One region of the Yersinia entomophaga genome, then DNA from elsewhere that is predicted to be linked to it. Evidence: predicted binding sites of a transcription regulator. Region 1 holds the regulator's gene; the other holds the start of a gene.

Region 1 (5,438 bases):
AGACCGATAGATTAAGAAGAAATGGAAGCTGCGTATTTTCCACATGTGAATATAGCAACCCGACTGGCAGCCATACAGATAGAATATTCATTCATGCAATAAATGAATTGGAAAACAATATTATCTTCTTTCCCACGGGCTAAAAGATAATGGCTCAATTGCGAAAATTGAGTACGCAATCTTGCCCCTAGCTCTAATTACCGTTTTATTATGCTTTTCAATTTAGTTATCGGAAGCAGTGGGTTAGCAACCCCCTCTCCGGCTCAGCGTTTTATCGGTATTCCCAACATGATTCTCTGTGCTATTGGTACAGTTCTATACATCACAGTATCAAAGAAGGTGTTTCTATATGGCTGGCACACCCATGAGCGCCTAACGCTAAGGAATATCATTACATGACTAATCGCCGCTATTTATTTAAGCAACAATAGAAATTTATTACTGATAGATAAATATCACGCAGCACCTATTTCTAGGCTTATTATCGTAGAATATATTTTTGTTTTTTATCTTATTCAGATAACCATGTTCTATTTAACAGGTATTCAGGTGTCGCTAAATTTATTAACACTACCTATTTTCACATTGTTATTGTCGTACCTCGACGAACGTATTCTGATTTCATCAAGGAGTATTTTTTCATTAAGGTTCATACTGGCAATGTTGCTGTTTATGTCCGTTTATAAATTAAAGACCATTCGATAACATGGAGTTAAACATGATTAAAGTCGTCATTGTTGATGGTTTTTCTTCCGGAAAATTTCTGGCGAAGGAACTATTTGATGCGGGTTGCTTGCTATTACACATTTCGTCTAGCGCTGATTTACATGATTACTACTATTATGGGTTTGATTATTCGATCTATTCGTCGCTACTCACCCATCAAAACTTATCCGATACCAACCAGGATGTTGCGCTATTCGCCCCCGATTACATCATTGCCGGAGCTGAAAGTGGCCTTTTGCTCTGCGACGAACTCAATCATCGCTTTGGTTTGCCTTTTGCCAATGACTATAACCATAGCGAAGCCCGCAGAAACAAATATGCCATGATTGAAACCATTACCCATGCCGGTTTAGCTGCCGCACGACAAACCACCGCCAGCGAATGGCCAGCCGCCGAACGTTGGATTAAATCTCATCACGGCTACCCCGTCGTACTAAAGTCGTTGGCCAGCGCAGGCTCTGAAGGCGTATTCATTTGCCATTCTCAGGCAGAGGCTGAAGACGCATTTGTTCAAATAATGGGTAGCTACAGCAAATTAAATGCGGTTAATCAGCAGGTGTTAATTCAGGAATATCTCGAAGGCGCGGAATACGTGGTGAATATGGTTTCACTGATGGGCAGACCGCTGGTAACTGAAGTTGTCCGTTACACCAAACTTCGTCTTGCTTCAGGGCGGATTCTTTATGATATCGATGAAATTCTGGATGCATCCTTCGAGCATTATCAGGCGCTGGTTAGTTACACTCGCCAGGTAATTGAGTCATTAGGAATTCGCAATGGCCCTAGCCATGCAGAAGTGATGTTAACAACGTCGGGGCCTAAATTAGTCGAGGTGGCCGCCAGAACGGACGGAATTCTGCGTCCTACCATATCGGCGCGTACCACCGGATTGGGGCAAATTTGTGCCACGGTTATGGCAATCACCGCACCGACGCAGTTTCTGTCATTTACCGAATGCCATCCGTCATACCAGCTACAAAATTACTCTTACAATATCGGCCTGATTAATAGACATAAAGGTATCTTCCATCAGCAGGATTTTTTATCCGAACTTCTTACTTTACCGTCTTTTTCACTGGCTGATTTTTATGTAGAAGAAGGTGATGCTATTGGGGTCACTCAGGATGTTTTCAGCCAGCCAGGTGCTATTTATCTGGTTCATTCTGACGCAGAAACCATTCGCAATGACTATCTAACGATCAGGCGCCTGGAAAACGACGGCGTTTATCTTAAAAATGTATAGGAATAAATACGATAACAGCCTGATAGAAAATCAAAAAATTGAACCGCGGCGATTGACTGCGAAATATGAATCGCGGTGAGTAAGGGAACAGCGGGGGATTTAACGATTTAAGATGTTTGAGTCTTTGAGTCTTTGAGTCTTTGAGTCTTTGAGTCTTTGAGTCTTTGAGTCTTTGAGTCTTTGAGTCTTTGAGTCTTTGAGTCTTTGAGTCTTTGAGTCTTTGAGTCTTTGAGTCTTTGAGTCTTTGAGTCTTTGAGTCTTTGAGTCTTTGAGTCTTTGAGTCTTTGAGTAGCAGTTTCCGGATAAACAGGCAGTGATACAAGCAATTCTGTACGTATATGAATCCTATAAATACAACGCCCGGAGCGAATAAACCGGGCGTTGATAAATATGGTCAGGTTAGAGAGCGAATTTCAAAACTGTGGGTGATTTTGGCAGCCTTACCCAACATCAGGGCTACCGAGCAGTATTTCTCCGCGGAAAGCTCAACGGCTCGCTCGACGGCTTTTTCGGTCAAATCTTTACCACTGACGACAAAATGCAGGTTAATCAAGGTAAACAGGCGAGGGGCTTCCTCCCGACGCTCGGAGGTCAATTTTACTTCGCAGTCGTGCACATCGTTGCGCCCTTTTTGCAAAATGGACACCACATCGATAGCGCTACAGCCACCGGCCGCCATCAGCAACATTTCCATCGGGCTTGGGGCTTTATCTCCGGCGTTACCATCCATTAAAACCTGATGACCAGAGGCGGATTCACCCAAAAAAGTCAGACCTTCAACCCATTTTACTCGTGCCTGCATACCCGTCACTCCCTATTAGCTTTTCCGAATCAGACTACTCTTTCATTCATAAAGTGGCAATGTAACCAGACCCTCATCATGCTGAAGCGATACAACACAAGACACTGGCCTCATCCTGTGCTACAAACAGAGCCGAAGAGATGTTTCTTAGAATAAAAAGGGTAGAGATCAAGACTCAGTGAAGGGTCTCTATCTGAGATGTATATTGGCTATACCTTTCGGTAGTTGAGCAAATTAATATGCTAATAGAAAGTGTATTTTATAAACACGCCGTACAGGGAACTCTGAGCCCTGTTAAGTTAGGCAGCGATAACAACAGAGGATAACAGCGAATGGTTCTCGGCAAGCCACAAACAGACCCAACTCTCGAATGGTTCCTGTCTCATTGCCATATTCACAAGTATCCATCGAAGAGTACGCTGATTCACCAGGGTGAAAAAGCCGAAACGCTTTACTACATCGTGAAAGGTTCCGTTGCGGTTCTGATCAAAGATGAAGAAGGTAAAGAAATGATTCTCTCCTATTTAAACCAGGGGGATTTCATCGGTGAGCTTGGATTATTTGAAGAAGGCCAAGAACGTAGTGCTTGGGTTCGTGCAAAAACCGCCTGTGAAGTGGCTGAAATTTCTTACAAAAAATTCCGTCAGCTGATTCAGGTTAATCCAGATATCTTGATGCGTCTGTCTTCGCAGATGGCGAATCGCCTGCAAATTACATCCGAGAAAGTGGGCAACCTTGCTTTCCTTGATGTGACCGGGCGTATCGCGCAAACGCTGCTTAATCTGGCAAAACAGCCTGATGCAATGACACACCCAGATGGGATGCAGATTAAGATTACTCGCCAGGAAATTGGCCAGATTGTTGGCTGCTCCCGCGAAACCGTCGGTCGAATCCTGAAAATGCTCGAAGATCAAAACCTGATCTCTGCGCATGGTAAAACGATTGTCGTTTACGGCACCCGTTAATTACCTAAAAAAACCGGTTCCCTGTGCTTAACATGGCACCGGTTTTTTCTTTGTCTGCATATGGACGACGGATATTGACCTGATGTGGCGTCGGCTGATTTACCACCCTGAAGTAAACTATGCATTACGGCAAACGCTGGTGCTGTGTTTGCCTGTGGCTATCGGTTTGTTGCTCGGTAATTTGCAGCTTGGCCTGTTATTTTCCTTAGTCCCTGCCTGCTGCAATATCGCTGGCCTAGATACCCCCCATAAGCACTTCACCAAACGCTTAGTCGTTGGCGGAACTTTATTCGCCCTCAGCAGTTTTCTGATTCAACAATTCCTGCTGTGGCATATTCCCCTCCCCCTGATTATGTTTGGCCTGACTCTCATTTTAGGCGTTAACGGAGCCATCAGCCCCCTGCACGCCCGTTTATTGCCCGCTGCGCTAGTCGCTGCGATATTCACACTAAGCATGATTGGCCGCTTCCCAATTTGGCACACTCCGCTACTTTTCATCGTTGGCACCGCCTGGTACGGGCTATTTACCGGCCTGTGGTTCCGCCTGTGGAAAGAACAGCCGATGCGAGAAACCCTGAGCCAGCTATATCGCCAGTTAGCCGATTATTTAGAAGCCAAATACAGTTTGCTGACTCAACATATCGATCCGGAAACCGCATTGCCGCCGTTGCTACAACGCCAGCAGGGCGTAATGGATTTAATAACCCAGCTTTATCAGCAACTTAATATGCTTCCTCATACTCATAAAAGGGAGCAAAAGCGGCTACGATTAATGTTTCAGGTGGCGCTGGATTTGCAGGAGCACATTACTGTCAGTCTGCACCAACCGGAAGAAGTGCAAAAACTGGTGGAACAAAGCCATGCAGAAGCGGTCATCCGGCGGAATGCGCAGGTCATTGCTCATCGTTTGCGGGTCGTCGCTGATAATCTTCTGTATCACCGCCATGAATTACAGCGTTTTACCATGACCAACGAGCTGGCAGCGCTGGAAAAAATCGCCGGACAGCACCCGGATAATCCGGTTGGCCAGTTTTGTTATTATCATTTCCGTCGCATCGCGCGCTTGCTGCGTAACCAACGGCCGCTCTATCGGCGAGATTTAATGTCGGACCAACACCGGTTGCCGTTCTGGCCAGCGCTCGCCAGTTATCTTTCGTTTAAATCCGTCGCGCTGCGTAATGCCGGCCGTCTGGCCGTTACGCTAGCCGTCGGCAGCAGTTTGGGAATGGCATTTAATCTGCCTAAACCCTACTGGATTTTATTGACCGTGATGTTGGTCACCCAAAACGGTTATAACGCGACGCGGGTAAGAATTCAGCACAGAGCCTTGGGAACGTTGGTCGGGCTGGTTATTGCAGCCGGTCTGCTGCAACTTCAGCTTCCACAAGGTACCACGCTGACCATTATGCTGTTTATCACGCTAGCCGCGTATTTGGTTCTGCGGAAAAACTACGGCCTGGCGGTCATTGGGCTGACTATTACCGCCGTGTATACGTTGCAACTGCTGGCACTCAATGGCCTGCATTTTCTGGTTCCGCGCCTGATTGATACTCTGATTGGCTGTGCGCTGGCCTTTGGGAGCACCATCTGGCTGTGGCCGCAATGGCAAAGCGGTCTGCTGCGTAAAAACGCTCATCAGGCACTGGAAAGCGATCAAAATATCCTGCAGTTATTACTCAAAAAGACGCCTAACCTTGGCGAG
Region 2 (5,438 bases), 2.1 Mb from region 1:
GGCACCATGATGAACCAAACCTTTTTCCATGTTTCCCCTGACGATGAGCGTAATGATGTCGCGCATCTATTAAATAAAGGCGGCGTAGATGTGGTGCCGGTTTTGGTTAATCGGAATTTGGTTGGAGTATTGGGCGAAAAAGAAATTGCTCGTCTGATCGAAGATGAAAATACCGAAGATGCCCAGCGCCAGGGTGCCAGTTTGCCTTTGGATAAGCCTTATTTAAGTACCAGCCCGTGGGAATTATGGAAAAAGCGCTGTCCGTGGTTGCTGATGTTATTTGTGGCCGAAGCTTATACTGGTACGGTAATTAAAGCGTTTGAAGAACAGCTGGAAGCAGTTATTGCATTAGCATTCTTTATTCCATTGCTGATTGGTACCGGTGGTAACAGTGGAACGCAAATTACGTCTACTCTGATTCGCGCTATGGCATTAGGGGAAGTCAGTCTGCGTAATATCGGTAATGTGATCAAAAAAGAGGTCACGACCTCATTAATGATTGCTGTCACCATCGGTGGTGCTGCCTGGATTCGCGCGTGGATTATGGGCGTGGGAATGGACGTTACGTTAGTCGTTAGTCTGGCATTGGTCGCTATTACTATTTGGAGCGCCTTTGTTTCATCCATTATTCCGATGCTGCTCAAAAAAGCCGGAATAGATCCTGCGGTAGTTTCAGCGCCCTTTATCGCCACTTTTATTGATGGTACGGGGCTGATTATCTACTTCAAGATCGCGCAAGTTGTTTTGAATATATAACCAAAGAGTGGGTATGACGACGGAACGCTGCGCTTGTATATGAGTACAGAAATGGTCAATTTTCTGAGTACCAGTGCAGCGTTTTTAATAAAGATGTAGCCGCGGATAAATCAATTATTCGCGGCTAACGTAAAAAGGGATTGAGGAGGTGGTCATCGCAACATATTGTTTGGTAAAAATATTAAGGGGATTATTATAGATTAGATCAAACAAAGGTTTGTTATGAATAACATGACGGTATTTATGTGGTTTCTTGGAATTATCAGCGTATTGGGTTTTGTGGCCATTTATATGAGTGCGAAATGGGATGAATAACAGCAAAGGGTATGATTTTGCCTAGAAGCATCCTTCCTGCAAAAAATGTAGGATGTGCAGGAAGGATGAGCATGCTTAATGATTATCATTGTCAATGAAGTAAGTGAATAAGTATTTTATAAAATAAAGCAGGTAAAGCTCGGATTTATTTTATAAAATATACAAGGAAGGTGGTTATGGTCTTTTATATTATCGGCATTCTTTATGCCACCTTTATGATTTCTGTCGGTATTTACGAGATTAATCTGGATACGGGAGAAAGCCAGGAAACTTTTTATCGGATATTACTGGTGTTCTCAGGTAGCATAATAGTCGTTGCCTTTATATGGAGCCTGTTACATCGGCTGAAAGGCTCGAAAAAATAAAGAGAAGAGGCTGCGCAAAAGTTAATCATTCGCATTTCTCTTATTAACTGAATTACTAAAGTTAAAGCATCCGGCCTAGGGCGGGAGATTTTTTTATGCCCAAAATCGGTCGATGTAAATCCAGCCGTCGCTAAGTGAGTACGACATGCAAAATGAAAAACAAGACGTTGCCTTGAAGTCTATGGTGGCCAGCGGGTTACTTTCGGTTGGTAAATTTGTCGTGGGCATATTTACCGGTAGTATTGGTTTGATTTCTGAGGGAATTCATTCTCTGACGGACTTTATTGCTACAACTATTACCTGGTGTGCGGTGCGCGTGAGCGATAAACCTGCCGATGAAGATCACCATTTTGGTCACGGAAAGGTCGAGAATATGGCGGCTCTGTTTGAGATTCTACTGTTGGTAATGGCGGCGGGCTGGATCGCCGTCGAGGCATGGAAACATTTCTGGGGGGAAACTCAGCCCATTATCGCTGCGCCAGCGGTTATTGCGACGTTGCTTATTGCAATGGTGATTGATTTCTACCGGGTTCGCGCGTTAAGACGAGTTGCAGCGGAAACAAATAGCGCTGCGCTAGAAGCCGGAGCGTTGCATTTTCTCTCCGATATGATGTCATCCGGAGTGGTGTTGCTGGGCATGGTATTTGTTTTATTAGGCTATCCAAAAGCCGATGCGGTAGCGGCTATGGTAGTCGCGCTGTTTATTCTGGTGACGGCAATCAAATTAGGAAAACGCTCGTTTAATACCTTAATTGATACCGCGCCCGAAGGAATACAGCACGAAATTACCGGTTCATTGACGCGTTTCCCGGAAGTGCTTGGCGTAGCTAAATGCCGGGTGCGCGATGCCGGAGCTATGCTATTTATCGAAGTGACTATCGTAGTATGCAGAACGTTATCTTTGGAACGTATCGATCGGTTAAAAAGGCATATTTCCGAACAATTGGTGGCGGATTATAGCGAGGCTGAAATAACCCTATTGGCTACGCCGAAGAAAAGAAGCGATGAAAATATGGCGACTCATTTACGGGTTATCGCCGCCAATAATGACGTAGCCATTCATAATTTAACTTTGCAGCAGTTAACTAGCCATACCTGTATTAGCCTGGATTTAGAAGTGCCAGCGCATTTCAGCGTGACTCAGGCCGACGTGGTGGCTAAAGCGATGAAATCGGCTATCCGTAACGATTTGGGCAGAGAAACTGAAGTCGATATTCATATTGAACCGCAGATAAACTACTTGCTCAGCACGGAAGATGTAGCGGAAGAAGAACTGACGATGATTAGCGAGGCTTTACAGCGTTTAACGCAGCAGGACAGCATTTTGCGAGGGATTCAGGATGTCAAAGCGCGAAATACCGACGTTGGTATCGTAGTCAGTTTCAATTGTATCGTGCTGCCTTTTATTTCTGTGATCAAGGCTCACACCGCCATCGATAATATCGAAATGAAGCTGCGCGCACTTTATCCCACCATTTCCCGCGTTGTGGGTTACGTTGAGCCGACACCGGTTAATCCTGCTCCGGCAATAATGGCCACCCCGATCCCCGTCGCTCCCGTGCCTACGACATAAAGTTCAGCAATTATTGCTGTGCATGGCTGTGTGCCGATGGCGCGTTTTACGCGATTAACCGTCAGACAGCCGATATTATTCATGACGGTTTCTGGACAGGAAAGCGGTGACTAAAAGCGTCATTCTCGGCGGGCGATGGGAAATTGTGCAAACGAAGGGCGATACTGCGGCCATATTGTGGCATAATGCGCGCCGAATCACATATTTCTAATATTGATCTCCCCCTATTCAGTAATCCAATCGAGAGCAAGCTCTGTGCTAAGTACTAACAATATCACCATGCAATTCGGCAGTAAGCCGCTGTTTGAAAACATCTCTGTAAAATTTGGCGGCGGCAACCGCTATGGTTTGATCGGCGCTAACGGCTGCGGCAAGTCAACCTTTATGAAAATCCTCGGTGGCGATTTAGTACCGAGCGCAGGCAACGTATTCCTCGATCCAAACGAGCGTTTGGGTAAATTGCGTCAGGATCAGTTCGCCTTTGAAAACAATACCGTACTCGACACCGTGATCATGGGTCATGGCGAGCTGTGGGAAGTGAAAGAAGAACGCGACCGCATTTACGGTCTGGCCGAAATGAGCGAAGAGGACGGCTATAAAGTCGCCGATCTGGAAGTTGCCTACGGTGAAATGGACGGTTACAGCGCAGAAGCCCGAGCAGGTGAATTATTACTTGGCGTAGGTATTCCGGTAGAACAGCATTATGGCCTGATGAGCGAAATCGCACCGGGCTTTAAACTGCGTGTGCTATTGGCGCAGGCGCTGTTCTCCAACCCGGAAATTCTGCTGCTCGATGAGCCAACCAACAACCTGGATATCGATACTATCCGTTGGTTAGAGCAGGTGCTGAACGAACGTAGCAGTACCATGATCATTATTTCCCATGACCGTCACTTCCTGAACATGGTGTGTACCCACATGGCGGATTTGGACTACGGCGAACTGCGGGTTTATCCAGGTAACTACGACGAATATATGACTGCGGCCACTCAGGCTCGTGAACGTCTGTTGTCTGATAATGCTAAGAAAAAAGCGCAGATTTCCGAGTTGCAGTCTTTCGTTAGCCGCTTTAGTGCCAACGCCTCCAAATCTAAACAGGCGACTTCCCGTGCCCGTCAGATTGATAAAATTCAGTTGGATGAAGTTAAGGCCTCAAGCCGTCAGAACCCGTTCATTCGCTTCGATCAGGAAAAGAAACTGTTCCGTAACGCGCTGGAAGTGGAATCTATTACTAAAGGTTTCGACAACGGCCCGTTGTTTAAAAATCTGAAGCTGATGGTGGAAGTTGGCGAGAAGGTCGCGATTCTGGGCCAGAATGGTATTGGTAAAACCACTTTGCTGAAATGTCTGGTTGGCGAGACTGAACTGGATTCCGGCAGCGTTAAGTGGTCTGAAAATAGCAAAATCGGTTATTACGCGCAGGATCATGCCAGCGATTTCGACATTGACCTAACGGTCTTCGACTGGATGAGTCAGTGGAAACAGGAAAAAGACGACGAGCAGGCGGTTCGCAGTGTTCTGGGTCGTTTACTGTTTAGCCAGGACGATATCAAGAAGAAAGTTAAGGTGCTGTCTGGTGGTGAGAAGGGCAGAATGCTCTTTGGTAAGCTGATGATGGAGCGTCCAAATATTCTGATTATGGATGAACCAACTAACCACCTGGATATGGAATCCATTGAAGCGTTGAATATGGCGCTGGAAATGTATGAAGGTACTTTGATCTTCGTTTCCCATGACCGCGAATTCGTTAGCTCACTGGCGACTCGTGTGATTGAAATGACTCCAGGCAAAATCCACGACTTTACCGGTAACTACGAAGACTATCTGCGTAGCCAAGGTATTCAGTCTTAATTAATATCGATTAGCGCTGAAATTAAAAAAGGCTGGTGCAAATGCATCAGCCTTTTTGTTTTCTGGCGTAGCCTAACGCTTAGTTTTTACCGCAGACTTCGCAGTGAGGTGCTTTCGCCAGCTTCATGGTGCGGAATTCCAGCGTCATGGCGTCCAGCATTAGAAGCCTACCACGGCGTACCTCGCCGTAACCGCTAAGCAGCTTAATGGTTTCCATTGCCTGTAAACTTCCTATAGTGCCGACCAATGGGGCCATGACGCCGGTTTCCACACAGGTGAGGGGGGTATCACCGAACAAACGACTCAGGCAGCGATAGCACGGCTCATCGTCCTGATAGGTAAATACGCTGATTTGCCCCTCCATTCGAATCGCCGCGCCGGAAACCAGTGGCTTTTTCTGAACAAAGCACAGGCGGTTTAGTTGTTCGCGAATTGCCAGGTTATCCGTGCAATCCAGGACTAAATGATGATCGGCGATAGCGGCTGAGAGCTGCGAATCATCCAGTTGGCGATCCAACGTAGCCACGCTCAAATGCGGATTGATTTCTTCTAAAGTCAGGCGCGCAGACGCGACTTTG

The links. The regulator CRP, encoded in region 1, controls carbon source genes, mostly activating them, when cyclic AMP is high. The targets are predictions, from matches to a motif close to ATGTGANNNNNNTCACAT.
Positions count from the first base shown of each region.
Region 2: a site for CRP is predicted at 3,195-3,212, ahead of PL78_RS02085 (ABC-F family ATPase). Genes of this name have one in related genera too.

Region 1 covers NZ_CP010029.1:2,494,290-2,499,727, forward strand. The annotation lists gene PL78_RS11500 (ATP-grasp domain-containing protein) at 719-1,969, shown strand; gene PL78_RS11505 (OsmC family protein) at 2,364-2,771, opposite strand; gene crp (cAMP-activated global transcriptional regulator CRP) at 3,104-3,736, shown strand; gene PL78_RS11515 (YccS/YhfK family putative transporter) at 3,819-5,438, shown strand, end outside.
Region 2 covers NZ_CP010029.1:423,023-428,460, forward strand. The annotation lists gene PL78_RS02070 (magnesium transporter) at 1-756, shown strand, start outside; gene PL78_RS20100 (hypothetical protein) at 1,000-1,071, shown strand; gene PL78_RS02075 (hypothetical protein) at 1,248-1,436, shown strand; gene PL78_RS02080 (cation diffusion facilitator family transporter) at 1,582-3,009, shown strand; gene PL78_RS02085 (ABC-F family ATPase) at 3,265-4,860, shown strand; gene moeB (molybdopterin-synthase adenylyltransferase MoeB) at 4,940-5,438, opposite strand, start outside.